Regions from separate parts of the Streptomyces sp. NPDC005808 genome, predicted to be linked through region 1. Evidence: riboswitches for the same ligand, from Rfam matches in the RefSeq annotation. Region 1 holds a riboswitch; the other holds the start of a gene.

Evidence for each region. Region 1 has a riboswitch for cyclic di-AMP ahead of ACFYPC_RS06455 (peptidoglycan DD-metalloendopeptidase family protein). Riboswitches for the same ligand answer to the same signal wherever they lie in the genome.
Region 2: another riboswitch for cyclic di-AMP. It lies ahead of ACFYPC_RS25310 (transglycosylase SLT domain-containing protein); the one in region 1 lies ahead of ACFYPC_RS06455 (peptidoglycan DD-metalloendopeptidase family protein).

What each region holds. Positions count from the first base shown of each region.
Region 1 covers NZ_JBIAIK010000002.1:641,499-649,680, reverse strand. Annotated here, with positions in the region: gene ACFYPC_RS06470 (Glu/Leu/Phe/Val dehydrogenase dimerization domain-containing protein) at 1-343, shown strand, start outside; gene ACFYPC_RS06465 (TetR/AcrR family transcriptional regulator) at 423-1,043, shown strand; gene ACFYPC_RS06460 (SGNH/GDSL hydrolase family protein) at 1,136-1,921, opposite strand; gene ACFYPC_RS06455 (peptidoglycan DD-metalloendopeptidase family protein) at 2,193-3,158, opposite strand; cyclic di-AMP (ydaO/yuaA leader) riboswitch at 3,163-3,338, opposite strand; gene ACFYPC_RS06450 (tyrosine-protein phosphatase) at 3,883-4,680, shown strand; gene ACFYPC_RS06445 (DUF6126 family protein) at 4,716-4,832, opposite strand; gene ACFYPC_RS06440 (helix-turn-helix domain-containing protein) at 4,865-5,509, opposite strand; gene ACFYPC_RS06435 (aspartate aminotransferase family protein) at 5,671-7,209, opposite strand; gene dxs (1-deoxy-D-xylulose-5-phosphate synthase) at 7,206-8,182, opposite strand, start outside.
Region 2 covers NZ_JBIAIK010000012.1:84,412-92,593, reverse strand. Annotated here, with positions in the region: gene ACFYPC_RS25320 (hypothetical protein) at 1-144, opposite strand, end outside; gene ACFYPC_RS25315 (HAD family hydrolase) at 143-949, shown strand; gene ACFYPC_RS25310 (transglycosylase SLT domain-containing protein) at 1,253-1,987, opposite strand; cyclic di-AMP (ydaO/yuaA leader) riboswitch at 1,992-2,142, opposite strand; gene ACFYPC_RS25305 (CocE/NonD family hydrolase) at 2,575-4,572, opposite strand; gene ACFYPC_RS25300 (peptide MFS transporter) at 4,588-6,096, opposite strand; gene ACFYPC_RS25295 (polyprenyl synthetase family protein) at 6,462-7,472, shown strand; gene ACFYPC_RS25290 (outer membrane lipoprotein carrier protein LolA) at 7,918-8,182, shown strand, end outside.

The DNA.
Region 1 (8,182 bases):
CACCGTGAACCAGCGGTTGATCAGCGCACGCTGGATCGTCGAGGCGGCCAACATGCCCGTTCTGGCCGAGGCGGAGGAACTGCTGGCCGCGCGCGGGGTGACCGTCCTGCCGGACGTCGTGGTCAACTCCGCCGCGAACGCCTGGTGGTGGTGGACGCTGTTCGGCGACATCGGCGCGGACCCGGACATGGCCCTGGCCCACATCCGGCACTCCATGCGAGCCCTCATCGACCAGATGCTGGCCCGCGCGGACGCCGACGGGAGCACACCGCGGGCCGCCGCGCACGCCATCGTCGCCGACCGACTGCCGGTGATCGCCGAGCGGTTCGGCTGGTACGGATGACCGCGGCGGGCCGTCCGCGTCCCCGGCGCGACCTCGAAGACCGGCCGGCACCCCTGTGGCGAGGGATTAGGGTTGCCGCGTGGCAAGGGTGCGGTTGAACGTGGCGGAACGGCGTGAGGAGCTGCTGCGCGCCACGGTCGAGCAGATCGAGGCGCGGGGTGTGGCGGCGGTGCGGATCGCCGATGTGGCCTCGGCGCTCGGGGTGAGCAACGCACTGGTTCTGTACCACTTCTCGACCAAGGAGAAGCTGCTCGCCGAGGCGTTCACCTACGCCGCCGAGGACGACCTCTCCCATCTGCGCAAGCTGCTCGGCCGTCGCACCTCGGCGCTGCGCCGACTGCGGGCCGCGGTGCGCTGGTACGCGCCGACCGGGCAGGCCAAGGGGTGGCGGCTGTGGATCGAGGGCTGGGCGGCCGCCCTGCGCGAACCCGCGCTCAGAGAGGTCACCTGCCATCTCGACAAGCAGTGGAAGGCCGCGATCATCGAGGTGATCGCGGAGGGAGTGGCCGCGGGCGAGTTCCGCTGCCCGGATCCCACTGGCACGGCCCTTCGGCTGACAGCACTGCTCGACGGGCTCGCCGTGCAGATGACCGCCTACGAGGGTGCGGTGTCGCGGGCTCGGACCCACGAGTGGGTGGACGACGCACTCGCGCGCGAACTCGGCCTCGAGCGGGAGGCGTTGACGGGGGCGGTGCGCTGAGAGGCGTGAACGAGGGGTGGTTCGCGGCACCGCGAACCACCCCTCACCGACGCCGAGTCACCCCTCTGTGGAACCGCGGCGCCTCAGCCCGCTCAGGCCACCGCGTCGATCCATGTCCTGATGTCGTCCGGCGAGAGCGTCCCCTTGGCCGCCACATGATCCCCGGAGGACTCGCCGCGCAACCGCCGCCCGATCCACGGGACCAGGTATTCGCGCGCCCAGTGGATGTTGTCGCGCCGGACCTCGAGCGTGCCGCGCGGCGGGAGCGGCGGCCACGGCTGGTCCGGGTCGGCCGGTACTTCGAGGCCGAGGACCTGGCCGGCCCGGAGCGCGACGCGGGTATGGCCCTCGGGTGACAGGTGGAGGCGGTCGCCGTCCCAGGCGCGGCGGTCCTGAATCGTCTTCAGGGACCACAGGTCCAGGACGGGGCAGCCGTACCGGTCGGCGATGGCCCGGATGTGTCCGTTGTACGTGGCGATCTTGCCGCGCATGTGTTTCAGCACAGGCACGCCACGGGTGTCGAAGCCGGTCGTCACCAGGACGGTGCCGACGGCGGAGGTGAGGCCGGCGACCGCGCGCTCGAAGCGCTCCGCGACTTCGTCGGGGTCGACGCCGGGCCGGATGATGTCGTTGCCGCCCGCACAGAAGGAGACCAGGTCCGGTGCGAGCTCCTTCGCCCGCGAGAGCTGGTGCTCGACGATCTGGTCGAGCAGTTTGCCGCGGACGGCGAGATTGGTGTAGGTGAAGTCGCCCTCGGGGCGCCGGTCCGCGAGCAGTACCGCGAACCGGTCCGCCCAACCGACAAAGGCCCCGTCAGGCCCGGGGTCGCCGACGCCCTCGGTGAAGCTGTCCCCCACCGCTACGTACGACCCGATCACTGATCTGTTGCCACTCTTCGAATCGTCTGCCACATCGACCCATGATTCACCTTCGAGTGTGACCTACGCGACCGTATTTTAGGGTTGACGGGTGGTGACATAAGCCACTCATAAAGTCTGGGTCAAGCTCGGAATAAGGGCCCACCAGGGGGAGTTGAACAGCCGCCACGGCTGGACGCGGGCGCCCGAGAACGCGGCATCCTGATGACGGAACGCCGAAGGCCGGACCCCGGGGATCGTGGGGTCCGGCCTTCGGCTCGAGCGAGTTTCGTCAGCCGACGGTGACACCGTGCGAGCGCAGGTACGCGACCGGGTCCACGTCCGAGCCGTAGTCCGGCGTGGTGCGGATCTCGAAGTGCAGGTGCGGTCCGGTGACGTTGCCGGTCGCCCCGGAGAGACCGAGCTGCTGCCCCTCGGTCACGGTCTGGCCGGCCGAGACGGAGAGGGACGAGAGGTGGGCGTACTGCGAGTACTGGCCGTCGGCGTGCTGGATGACGACCTGGTTGCCGTAGGCGCCGCCCCAGCCCGCGGAGACGACGGTGCCCGCGGCGACGGACTTGATGGTGGTACCGGTCGGGACCACGAAGTCCACGCCCGTGTGGTAGCCGCTGGACCACATGCTGCCGGCGACCTTGTAGCCGGTGCCGATGGTCGCGCCCTCGACCGGAAGCGTGTAGCCGGAACTGCTGCTCGAGGCCGCGGTGTCGTCAGCCTTGGCCGTGGGCTCTGCCGCCGTCTTGGCGGACGAGTCGGACGCCTTCGAGGACTTCGACGACTTGGACGCCTCGCCGGACGACTTGGTCGTGCCGCTCGACGTGGCGGCCTTCTTGCCGATCGTCAGCTTCAGTCCCGGATGGATCAGCGCGGGGTCCTTGCCGACGGCCTCGCGGTTGTCCGAGTACAGCTTCTTCCAGCCGCCGCTGACGCTCTGTTCGTCGGCGATCTTCGAGAGGGAGTCACCTGCTCTTACCGAGTAGGTCTTCGCCGCGGTCTTCCCGGCAGCGGCGGAAGCCGAAGTGGCGGCCTTTCCCGAAGCTGAGGCCGAAGCCGTGGCAGCGGTGGCAACCTTTCCCGAAGCCGCGGAAACAGTGGAAGGCGTGGAAGCCGAGGTCGCGGCATGGGCCCCGGTGGCTCCCATGAGCGGCAGCGCGAGCGCGGCGCCACCCGTTCCGGCCACGGCAATCGAGCGCGTGAAACGCTGGGACTTGGGACGGCGGTGCTTACCCTTCGCGGGCATGACGAATTCCTCTCCGGCGCCTGCGAGGTGAGCTGTCGGGTGCGGACTGGAGATGCCCGGCCGCGCTGCTGCGCGGCTATACCCCTAGCCGTTCCGGAGACCGGAACAGGCGTCGTACCTGTGGGTCCCCCGCTCCTGCCACATACGGGTGAGTGTGCGGATTCCGGGCGGCGGCAGGATTGGGCGTCCGTCCGGATTGAGGGCGAACGTAAGCGAGATGAGACCGCATCGACAAGCATGTGGGTTTTCTGTGGATGCGCCGCCCTTGATCCACGCCGGAATTACCGTCACCCTCTGTCGACAGAGGACTTTTCCCGCCTGTCAAATCACCAGGGAATTCCGGTGGGTTGACAAAGAGGTGCGGCAACACATCGTCACGGATATGACGCTGCTCACGCACGCCCGCCCAGGACGCCTCATTCCAGGGCCAGTTGTAATTAAACAGCTAATTCGGACAGAACAGCCAGATGTGACGCGGTTGGATAACTACCGCATCGCCGTCCACCCCGGCCGCCGCCATCAATCCTCCGCAGATACGGACAGACGTGAGTAAACACTGACACCGTGGCGCGCCCGGCAGCCCGGAGGTGACGGCCCCGCACCTGCGAAGACAACGCCTGTGGACAACTCATTGCCCCAGGAATCCATGTCGTATCGTCGAGAGCGCAACGTCCGTCGGCGGGCGACGCCGAGCAGCGCCGACGGCTGACCGGGAGGAGCCCCCGTGACGCAGCAGGTCCCGTCGACCGAACCCGAGCTGACCGCTGTGCGCAACTTCCGGGACGTGGGCGGCCTGCCCACCGTGGACGGCCGCCGGGTGAAGTACGGGGTGCTGTTCCGCAGCGGACATCTCGCGCATGCCACAGCGGACGACGCCGCTTTCCTCGCCTCCCTCGGCCTCCACACGATCTTCGACTTCCGCAACGCCGCGGACCAGGAGCTGGAGGGGCCGGACGTCGAGCTGCCGGGCGTGCGGAACGTGAATCTGCCGCTGACCGACCCGGCCGACGGCTCCGAGTTCTGGAAGATGGTCCGCGACGGCGATCTTGAGCAGCTGCGCGCGCTCCTCGCGGACGGCAAGGCGGCGAATCGGATGATCAACTCCTACCGCGCCATCATCAAGGAGCGCACCGCCGAGCACTCCAAGGTGCTGCACTCGCTCGCCGAGGACAGTGTGCCCGCGCTGATGCACTGCGCCGCCGGCAAGGACCGCGCCGGCCTCTCCATAGCCGTGACACTCCTCGCCGTCGGCGTCGAGCGCGAGGCCATCGTGGCCGACTACCTGGAGTCGAACGCCACGCACCGTCGCTACAAGGTCCACCGCAGCAGCTCCTCCGCGTCGGCGTACTCCCCGGAGGTCATGGAGCTGCTCAGCCCGCTGTTCGACGCGCGCGCCGAGTACCTGACCGCGGCCTTCGAGACGATCGAGGAGACCTGGGGCAGCGTCGACGCCTACCTGGAGAAGGGGCTGGGGGTCACCCCGGAGCTGCGGAACAGACTGCGCGAGCGGCTCCTCGACTGACACCCACAGGTCACCCTGTTCCGGCCGACGAGCGCCTACTGGTTCTGCGCGCCCAGCGTGAACAGCAGGTAGACGAAGGCCGCGAAGAGGTGGCCGACGGCGACGTAGATGATCAGCCGTACCCAGAGCGCACGGGGAAGCTTGTCGTCCATGGACCGGCGCCGGCCGGATTCCGTGGGTTCGGTCATGGTGTCTCTCCCAGGGGCGGGTGCTGCGTCGCCGGGCCGAGGCACAGCGCGGCGGTGGGGCTCTGCAGCAGGGTGTGTACGAAGAGCAGCTCGGCGCCGTCCCGGTCGGCGGCGGCGATGCGGTGCGGGGTCAGCGAGTCGAAGTGCGCGCTGTCGCCCGGGGCGAGCACATGTGCGCTGTCACCGAGGCGCAGCCGCAGTCGCCCCCTCAGGACGTGGAGCCACTCCTCACCGGGGTGGACGCGCACGATGTCGCCCTGCGAGCCGTACGGGACGTGCACGCGCAGGGCCTGCATCCCGCGGCCCGAGCCGCCGGCCTGCCAGTAGGTCCAGCCGCCCGCCGCGGTCGGCTCCATGTCGGCGGCGTGTACCACGGCGTCCCGCCCGGGTACCGTCTCGCCGAGCAGCCCGGAGACAGTCGTACCGTAGATACGCGCGAGTGCGAGCAGCATCGGCAGTGAGGGTTGGCGCTGCCCGGTCTCCAGGCGCGAGAGGTGGGCGGGCGAGAGCCCGGCGGCACGGGCCGCGGCCTCCAGCGTGAGGGATTCACGACGGCGCAGCGCACGGAGCTGAGGCGCGACGACGTGCAGATCGTCAGCGGTTCCCTGCGGGGAAGGATTCATACCCTCGGCGGTGCTCATGCCTCCATTGAGCCCGAGCTTTACCTCTGAGGCAACCTTCTTGCCCCAGAGGCAAAACCCCAAGAGCCCGGCTCTCCCCAGTCTCGGCGGCTCGGCACGTCCACACCCTCACCAGTTCACCACCGCCGACCCCCCTCACCGGTTCACCACCGCCGGCTCTTTCAGCGGTTCGCCACCGCCTGCTTCACCAGGGTCTTTCCGAAGTCCCACATCAGCCCGCCTCCGCCGTGCGCGTCGTCCATCACGGCTGTGAAGGCATCCACGAAGCGGTCCACGTCCCGCTCGTCGATGACCAACGGCGGGATCAGCTTGATCACCTCCAGGTGATCGCCGGAGACCTGGGTGAGGATTCGGTGCCGTTGCAACAGCGGCACGACCACCATCTGCGCGAACAACCCCTTGCGGGCGGCCTGCAACATCGTCCAACGACCGCGCAGCTTCAGCGACTTGGGCCGCCCGAACTCGATGCCGATCATCAGCCCCCGGCCGCGTACGTCACTCAGCAGCTCGTACTTGTCCACGAGCGCCGCGAGCCGGGACTTCAACTGCTCCCCCGTGGCACGGGCGTTGGCGACGATCTGCTCGTTCTCCATGACCGAGAGCACGGCAAGGCCCGCCGCCATGGCCTGCGCGTTCGACCCGAAGCTCGCCGAGTGCACAAGTACGCGGTCGATCGACGAGTAGACCTTCTTGAAGATCCAGTCCTTGCCCAGCGTGGCGCCGACCGGCACATAGCCGCCGGACAGCGCCTTGGCCACACACACCAGGTCCGGCTCCACACCCTCCTCGTGCTGATAGGCGTAGAAGTCCCCGGTCCGCCCAAGGCCCGTCTGCACCTCGTCGACGATGAGCAGTGCCTTGTGCTTGTGCAGCAACTCCTGGGCGGCACGCAGGTATCCGGGCGGTGTCTCGTGCACCCCCTTGCCCTGGATGGGTTCGACGATGAGTGCGGCGACGTCGCCCTTCTTCAACTCCCTTGCCAGGGCGTCGAGATCACCGAGCGGGACGGCCGTGTCGGGGAGCAGGGGCGCGAAGCCGTCGCGGAAACCGTCCTCGCCGTTCACGGACAGCGACCCGGTGGTCAGCCCGTGGAAGGCGTGCGGGCAGTAGAGGATCCGCGGTTTTCCGGTCGCGTACCGGGCGAACTTCAGCGCCGTCTCGACAGCCTCCGTACCGCTGTTGCCGAAGAACACCCTGTCCAGGTGCGGGCTGTGGACGAGCAGTCGCTCCGCGAGCAGCCCGGGCAGCGGTTGGCAGTCGAAGCGTGTGAGGTCGGCGAGCGAGGCGTCGAGGACGTCGTGCAGTGCCTTGCGGACCACGGGGTGGTGGCGGCCCAGGCCCATCACCCCGAACCCGGCGAGCATGTCCAGGTAGTCCGCCCCGTCCGCGTCCCAGAAGTGCGCACCCTCGGCCCGCTCGTACACCTTGTCGAAGCCGATGGTGTGCAGCATGCGCGGGAGCTGGTGGTTGAGGTATTTGGTGTGCAGCTCGTAGCGCTCGGCCCCGCGTTCGGCGAGCAGCGCGCCGAGGTCGAATTCAGGCTCGGCGGAGAGCGACTTCTCCGAGTTCGACTTCCCGGACAACGACTTCCCGGATGAAGGCTCTCCGGAAGAAGGCTCTTCGGAAGAAGACTGCGCGAAAGGGGGCTTCCCCGAGGAGGAGGTCTCCTCGGAAGGCGCCTTCTTTGAAGGCATGGTCATTCCTGTTTCTCCTTGGACAGTTCGTCCTTGACTGCCAGACCGGCGCTGATCCGCCCGGCGATCTCCACCGGTGTGAGACCTATGTCGGCCAGCACCTCACCGCGCTTGGCGTGCGCGAGGAACTGCTCCGGAATGCCGAATCGCCGTACGGGTACGTCGACTTCCGCGTCCCCGAACGCCAGCGCTACCGCCGCGCCGACCCCGGACGCCCGGCTGTTGTCCTCGACGACGGCCACCATCCGGTGCTCGGCGGCGAGCCCCGGCATGGAGGGGTCGACCGGCTTGACCCAGCGCGGGTCCACGACGGTGCAGCCGATACCGCGGGCTTCAAGCAGTTCGGCGGCCTGGAGGCAGACCGGCGCCATGACACCGACGGCCACCAGGAGCACCGACGGCCGGTCCCCCCGGTGCAGGACGTCCATCCCGCCCACGTGGTCGACCGCGGGGATCGCCGGCCCCACCGACTCCTTCGGGAACCGGATCACCGTCGGTGCGTCGTCGACGGCGACCGCCTCCCGCAGCTGTGCCCGCAACTGGTCGGCGTCGCGCGGCGCGGCGATCCTGAGCCCCGGCACGACCTGGAGGATGGACATGTCCCACATGCCGTTGTGCGAGGCGCCGTCCACGCCGGTGACGCCGGCCCGGTCAAGCACGAAGGTGACACCGCAGCGGTGCAGGGCCACATCCATCAGGAGCTGGTCGAACGCGCGGTTGAGGAAGGTGGCGTAGACGGCGACGACGGGATGCAGTCCGCCGGTGGCGAGCCCGGCCGCGGACACCGCGGCGTGCTGCTCGGCGATGCCGACGTCCCACACCCGGTCGGGGAACTTCTCGGCGAACTTGCCGAGCCCCACCGGATGCAGCATGGCCGCCGTGATCGCCACGACGTCCTCGCGTTCCGCCCCGATCCTGACGATCTCGTCGCCGAACACCGAGGTCCAGGAGGGCCCGTTGGAGGGGGCGAGGGGCTCGC
Region 2 (8,182 bases), on a different contig from region 1:
GTCGTAGATGCCCAGGAGGCGGTTGCCGTACCGCTCGTGGCGCTCGTAGTCCCCGTGCGGTGAACGGCGTTGCTGACGGGATACCGGACGTCGTCCGGTTCGCGCCGGGCCGATGTGTCGTTCGATCCGTATTCTTCGGATCATGGCCGCTCCGACTGCATATTCACTTATCGCCACCGATCTGGACGGAACGCTGCTGCGCGGCGACGACACGCTCTCCGACCGGTCGCGGGCCGCGTTGGCGAAGGCCATGGCAGCAGGTGCCCGGCATCTGGTGGTGACGGGGCGGCCCGCGCCGAGGGTGCGACCGCTGCTCGATGAACTCGGCGGTCAGGGGCTGGCGGTGTGTGGGCAGGGGGCACAGTTGTACGACGCGGGGGCGGACCGTCTGCTGTGGTCGGTGGCCCTGGACAGGGAGCTGGCCGAGACGGCGCTCGGCAAGATCGAGGCGGAGGTCGGGCAGGTCTACGCGGCCGTGGACCAGGACGGTGTGGACGGACTCACGCTCACCGAGCCGGGGTATGTGATGCCGCACCCGACCCTCCCGGCGGTGCGGGTGCGGCGGCGCGACGACCTGTGGGCGGAACCGATCAGCAAGGTGTTGCTCCGTCACCCGTTCCTGTCGGACGACGAGTTGGCGATGACGGCGCGGGCGGTGGCTGGTTCGCTGGCGACCGTCACCATGTCGGGGCCGGGGACCGTCGAACTCCAGCCATGTGGCGTGACCAAGGCGACGGGTCTGGCCCTTGCCGCCCGTCACCTCGGTCTCACCGCCTCCGCCACGATCGCTTTCGGCGACATGCCCAACGACATCCCCATGTTCGACTGGGCCGGGCGGGGCGTGGCCATGGCCAATGCCCATCCGGAGCTGAAGGCGGTGGCGGATGAGGTGACGCTGTCGAACGAGGAGGACGGGATCGCGGTGGTCCTCGAGCGACTTTTCAGCTAGCGGCCCTTAGGAATCCGGCCCGGCCATCCGGCCCGGCCATCCGGCCCGGCCATCCGGCCTGGGTTTCCGCGCCCGGCCCTCCCGCCCGGGTTTCCCGCCTGGGTTTCCGCGCCCGGCCATTCGGTCTGAGCGCTCGACATGGGAATCCGGCGTGGTTGTCCCGTCTGAGCACTCGACGTGGGAATCCGGCGTGGGGGTTGCCGGTTGCGGCGCCGGGGGGCGGCGCGGGTGGGTCTGCCCCGGGCGAGCCCGCTTGCCCGGGGCAGACCCCATCACAGTCGTACGTACGTCTGAACTGCCCTGTCAGTAGGGTCCGTTGACGTTGTCGATCGAGCCGTACTTGTCCGCGGCGTAGTTGCAGGCCGCCGTGATGTTCGCGACCGGGTCGTAGGGGTCCATCGAGGTGCCGGCCACGTGGTAGGCGGCGAAGGTCGGGTCGATGACCTGGAGAAGACCCTTGGAGGGGGTGCCTGCGGCGGCGTTGGAGTCCCAGTTGTTGATGGCGGCGGGGTTGCCCGCGGACTCGCGCATGATGTTGCGGTAGATGCCGTCGTAGGTACCCGGGATCCCGGACTCGGCCATGACGGCCAGGGACTCCTTGATCCAGCCGTCGAGATCGTTGCTGTAGGTCGCAGGAGTAGCCGCGGACTTGGCGGTCGAGGCGGTCGACGCCCCGGACTTCGTACCCACGGTCAGGGTGGTGCCCGGGCGGAGCAGCGCCGGGTCGGAGCCGATGACCGCGGCGTTGGCCTTGTAGAGCGCCTGCCAGCCGGCGTCCGTGGTGTGTTCCCGCGCGATCTTGGACAGGGTGTCGCCCGCGACGACCTTGTACGTGACGAGCTTGACGTCGGGGACGGCGGCCGGAGCGGCCTTCGTCGCGGCGGTTGCCTGAGCCGGAACACTGGTCGCGGTAGCGGCGTGCGCGCCGGTCGCGCTCACCAGGGGAAGTGCGAGCGCGGCTCCGCCCGTTCCGGCGGCGACCATGCCGCGGGTGAGGTGGCTGGTCCTGGGGCGGCGGTGCTTGCCTCGTGCGGGCATGGCGAATTCCTCTCCGGCGCCTGCGAGGTGAGCTGTCGGGTTCGGGCGGGAGCTGCCCGGCCGCGTGGTGGGTGCGGCTTCACCCCTAGCCGTTCCGGTGTCCGGATCGGCGGCTTACCTGGGTCCCCCGCTCCTGCCGTGAGCGTCTGGATGGGTGGGGTTCCGGGCGGCGGCAGGATTCGGCGTTCCGCCTGGAACGACGTGAACGTATGCGAGAGCACATGTCTGGAACAAGGCCCGATTTGGCGGTGTAGATCGCTTTCGCCTGCGCACAGAACAGGGGGAATCGTCCGATTGTGCCCGGAATAAGAAACTCAACTTGGCTTTCGCGAATGGGTAATTGCGAGGCCTTGCGGGGCGGGCCGGGGTGTCGATCTTGTCCGGACGTGACCCATTTCACGCGACCAAGCATGAACAAAGCGGCACCGAAGTCAATCAGGGTCAATACGGGCAACTCGCGGTGGTGGCCGCTGCCCTGCTGCCGACCGGTCTCCCCGGCCGACCGGTCCCCCTGCCGACCGGTCCCCCCGGCCAACCGGTCCCCCTGTCGACCGGCCCCCGCTGCCGGCGGAGGACTCCGCCGCCGCCTACCCCGCCGTCCGCGGGATCCTCTTCTCCCAAGTCCGGTGGAAGACCACCTCGTCCCCGTCCCGGCAGATCACCTCGTTCGAGGTGATGAAGTCATCGGCGTCGCAGGAGATTTCGGAAGTCGCCCGGACCCGCGCGTCCCACGGCAGGTCCGGGCGATGCAGACGGATCGACCATGTCGAGCGGGTGCGGGCCGACAGCGGATCCGACTCGTTGATCGTGTACGTCTCCACCGCGTCCTCCGTGAATTCGAGTCCGTCGGGATAGAGGCGGGTACCGCCGTAGCGGGGGTCGACTTCGAGGCGCCACTCGCCCTTGGCCACGTCGCGCACGACAAGGCGTTCGGGGCGGGGTTCGTCCAAAGTCGCCGGCACGACCACTCCCAGGGGTTCGGACTCCTCCGGCTCCTCGAAGGAGATCGGGAACGCCGACTGCCTTGCCCGTAGTGGAAGTTCGAGGGTGCTGCCCGCCGGGTCCAGGGTGAAGCCCGCCTCCGAGCCCGGCTGGGGCCAGATCCAGGGCCAGTAGGCGGAGGAGATCGCGAGACGGATCCGGTGACCGGGCGGGAACGCGTAACCGATGCCGTTCAGTTCGAGAACCACGTCCTCCGTGGAGCCCGGTTTCCAGGGGACCGTCTGGTGACGGCCATGGCGCGCCGACAGATTCAGTACCCCCCGGGTGACGAGCGTGGAGGAGCCGTCGGGCGCCACGTCGCAGAGCCGGGCGATCACCTGGCCGCGCCCGACCTCCGAAGTCAGCCGCAAGCGCACCTTCGGACGGCCCAACACCCATGTCTCGTGGGGTACTTCGAAGTCGAAGCACGCTGACCGCCCGTCCTCCTCCCGCTGGTCCGGCGGCAGATCCGCGTCGTTCCCGAAGGGGAAGAACCGACCCGCGTCGACGCCTGTGTGCTGCGGCGAGCGGATCAGCAGCGATGTGCCCGGGAGGCCGTACGAGACCGGTGTCACGGAGGGGGACGGCCAGGCCTCGTCGCCCACCCAGCGGCCCGGCAACGTGTCGTACACCGTTGCCGGGCGGTGCGAGTCCATGACGTACGAGCGCAGGAGCGGTTCCGCCATCACGCCGGTGTCCCCGTCGCGCAGCCAGTGGTCCCACCAGCGCAGGGTCTCCTGGAGGAAGCCGATCGCGGGGCCGGGGGGCAGGCCCCTGTCGGGGTACTGGTGCGACCAGGGGCCGATCAGGCCCCGTACGCGATCCGGTGGCAGATTCTCGACCAGCCGCAACACCGTGTCCCGGTACGGGTCGTGCCAGCCGCCCACCGCCAGGACAGCGGCCTGGATCGCGTCGTAGTCCTCGCAGACGCTGCCGTGCTTCCAGTACGCGTCCCGGGTCTGGTGCGACAGCCAGGTGTGGAGGTACGGCTCGACCGCCGCCAGCCGTTTCACCCACAGGTCGTGCCACATCACCTCGCCGACGTGCACCGGGTCCGGCGGGCGGGCGACGAAGGCGAGCATCGTGGCCGCCCAGGCGTGCATGTCGACGGCGAGGACGGAACCGCCCATGTAGTGCACGTCGTTGTCGTAGCGGTCGTCCGTCGAGCAGACCGTGACGACCGCCTTGAGCGGCTCGGGCGCGAGGGCCGCGATCTGCAGGGAGTTGAAGCCGCCCCAGGAGATGCCGAACATGCCGACCCGGCCCGAGCACCAGGGCTGGGACGCGAGCCAGTGGACCACCTCCACCCCGTCGGCCAGCTCCACCTCCGAGTACTCGTCCCCCGGCATGCCCTCCGAGTTGCCGTGGCCGCGGACGTCCACGCGGACGGAGGCGTAGCCGTGGCCGGCGTACCAGGGATGGCGTTGCCAGTCGCGCGGCGCGGTCCAGTCCGTGAGGCGGTACGGGAGGTATTCGAGGAGCGCCGGTACGGGTTCTTCGGTCAGGGGGCGCCAGATGCGGGCGTACAGACGCGTGCCGTCCGGGAGGGGGATGAGGACGTCCTCGTGAGCGGACTGGTAGGGGAAGGACGTACGGATGTGCATGCTCATGGGGTCACCTCAGTGGACGGGGTGCATCGTGCGGCGCAGCCAGGGCGCGAGTGCCATCACGGCGAGGCCGGCGGCCACCGCGATCGCGCCGTTGACGCCGAAGTAGGCCGGCTTGGAGACGTCGTCGTAGAGCTTCACGGTCTGCGCCTGGATGCCGTTGGCGAGCGCGAGGGACAGGAACCAGAGGGACATCGTCTGGCTGGAGAAGGCGACGGGGGCGAGCTTGGTGGTGGCGGACATGCCGGACGTTTCGAGGAGGATGTCGCCGAGGCCGAGCAGCAGGTACGAGCCGACGATCCACCAGGCCGACATCAGGTAGTCGTCACTGCTGTGGCCGCTCGTCGGCAGCACGATCAGGAGGAAGGACAGCCCGCCGAGTACGACGCCGATCGCGATCTTGTTGGAGGCGTGCGGCTGGTTGCGGCCCATCCTGACCCACAGCGCGGCGACGACGGGCGCGAGGGCGACCTCGAAGGCGCCGAGCGCGGAGGCGTACCAGCCGGCCGGGAAGTCGTAACCGAGGATCCTGCTCTCGGCGTTCGACGCGGCGAGCAGCATCATCGTCGAGTACGCCTGGAAGAGGATGAAGTTGAAGACGGTCGAGGCGAGGAAGAGGACGATGTACGGGCGCAGGTGGCCGCGTTCGGGGTCCGTCACGCGGGGGCTTCTGAACATCACCGCGAAGTAGACGGCCGGCGCGATCACCGAGATGAGGGTGAGCAGGTCGACGAAGCGGTCCATCGTCAGATAGCCGGCCACGGTGAGGAGGGCGGCGAGTACGGCCGCCGCGAGGACGCCGAGGACGATCAGCAGGACCGTGCGGCGCATCGTTTCGGGGGCGAGGGCGAATTCCGCCGCGTGCTTGCGTCCGGCCAGGTGACGGCGGCCGGCGACGTACTGGATCAGGCCGAACGTCATGCCGACCGCCGCCGCGGAGAAACCCCAGTGCCAGCCCCGGTGATCGCCGAGCCAGGCGGTGACGAGCGGGCCCGCGAAGGCGCCGATGTTGATCGACATGTAGTAGAGGGCGAACCCGGCGTCACGGCGCTCGTCCTCGGTGCGGTAGAGCTTGCCGACCATGGTGGCGACGTTGGGCTTGAGCAGGCCGGTGCCCGCGCTGATCAGCCCCAGGCCGACCCAGGTCATGGTGGCCGTCGGGACCGCCATGGAGTAGTGGCCGCAGGCGATCAGGATGCCGCCCCACAGGACCGCGCGGTACGAGCCGAGCATCCGGTCGGCGAGCCAGCCACCGGCGACCGAGACCAGGTAGACGAGCGTTCCGTACGCGGCCGACACGGAGGCGGCAGTGCCCGGCGACATGCCCATGCCGCCGTGGGCGATGGTGTCGGCGAAGTAGAGGACGAGGATCGCCTGCATGCCGAGGAACGAGAAGCGTTCCCAGACCTCCAGGCCGGACAGGGTGAGCAGCCCCCTGGGCTGGCCGAAGAAGGCGTGGTCGTCCCCGGCGGGCGGCTGCGGCTCGCTGCCTGGCTCGGATTCGACGGTGCTGCGGGACACGGCGGCGGGTCTCCTCAAGGGCACTGACGGGGGGAGAGGGGAGTATGGCGAATCGGCGCATATCGACTTAAATCTGATCGTATTAATTGATCAAGAACATACCGTTCCTGAAGTCGCACCGCCGGACGTGAAGGCGCCTCCCGTTCGGGTGGCGGTTGCCTGTTCGTCGGGCTGTGGACTGTCCCTCGCGCCTGGGGGAACTCGTGAGGGAAGTCGGCAATGGGGACGGTGGGCGCTCGTGGTGATCGAAACGTGACCGGATACGCTGACTTGAGTGATGGCAGCGACACATCGACAAACCGCGTCACCGACCGAATGATCGACCGAGTTCGCCATGTGATCGTCAGCAGACAGGAGAACCTCTCGTGACCGTCGTCGGGCCGTTCGGGCTGAGCGTGCGGGACCAGGCTCTCGAAGCCGATGTCCAGGCCGGATTGGCGGCTGTCGAGGAGGGTTTGCTCGAAGCCACCAAGAGCGAGGTTCCGTTCATCACGGAGGCCGCGCAGCACCTCGTGCGAGCAGGCGGCAAACGTTTCCGGCCACTGCTCGTGACGCTCGCCGCGCAGTTCGGGGATCCCTACGCGCCGGGTGTCGTGCCCTCGGCCGTGGTCGTCGAGCTGACGCATCTCGCCACGCTGTACCACGACGACGTGATGGACGAGGCGGACGTACGGCGCGGAGTGCCCAGCGCGAACACCCGCTGGGGCAATTCGGTGGCCGTCCTCACCGGCGACTTCCTCTTCGCGCGCGCCTCGTACATCCTGGCGGACCTCGGTCCCGACGCCGTCCGCATCCAGGCCGAGGCCTTCGAACGCCTCGTCACCGGGCAGATCCTGGAGACCGCGGGCCCGCGCGACGGCCGTGACCCGGTCGACCACTATCTCGACGTGCTCAGCGGCAAGACCGGTTCCCTGGTCGCGGTCGCGTGCCGGTTCGGCGCGATGATGTCGGGGGCCGACGAGGCCGTCGTGGATGTGCTGACGCAGTACGGGGAGCGGCTGGGTGTCGCCTTCCAGCTCGCGGACGACGTACTGGACATCGCGTCCGACTCGCACGAGTCGGGCAAGACGCCGGGGACGGACCTCCGCGAGGGTATCCCCACGATGCCGGTGCTGCGGTTGCGGGAGCGGGTGGCCCGGCTCGGCCTCGCCGAGGACATCGCGCTGTGCGAGCTGCTGGACTCCGACCTGACGGATGACGCCCGGCACGCCGAGGCGCTGGCCCGGCTGCGGACGCACCCGGCTCTTGAGCAGGCCCGGCGGGACACCGTGCAGTACGCGGAGGACGCGCGGGCCGCGCTGGCCCCGCTGCCGGAGTGCGATGCGAAGGCGGCGCTGGTGGAACTGTGCGACGCGGTGGTGCACCGGGCGGGGTGACCTTCACTTCGGTCGGCTGTACCCGGCCGCCGGAGCGGGGTGGCCTTCACTTCGATCGGCTGCGCCAAGCCGCCGGAGGGGGGTGGCCTTCACTCCGGTCGGCTGCACCAGGCCGCCGGAGCGGGGTGGCCTTCACTTCGGTCGGCTGCGCCAAGCCGCCGGCCACGCAAGGAACGGATCGGATCGGGGGTGCCTCGTACGGTGTCCTCCGGTGTCCTCCGGTGTCCTCCGGTGTCTCCTCCGACCCCTACGGGTTGCGAGAGGCACCATCGCGTGACGTCATACCGCAGGAGTACGTGGAGTTGAGTCCGGGGTCTGACGTATCTCTGCCGTCGATTTGGTCAGATGGAGAACACCACTCCTCACCGGTTCGGGTGAGAATGGCGGCTAAGAGTGGACCAGTGCAGCACGACGAGCCGCCGCCGACGACGGAGGTAAGGCACACATGGCACCGTACGAATCCGACCACAGCACGAACGCCGGCGAGGCCGAGGCCGAGGACGTGCGCGCCGGCCGGCGGAAGGCGGCGCGTTACGTCGTCCCGGTCGCGGTGATGGGGGTGGCGGCGGCGACCATCGGGCTCGTCCCGGCGCTCGCCGACTCCGGTGACCCCGATCTGCCCAAGATCAGCGCCCAGCAGCTCATCGAGAAGATCGCCAAGTCGGACGTCGAGCAACTGTCCGGCACCGTGAAGATCAGCACCGACCTGG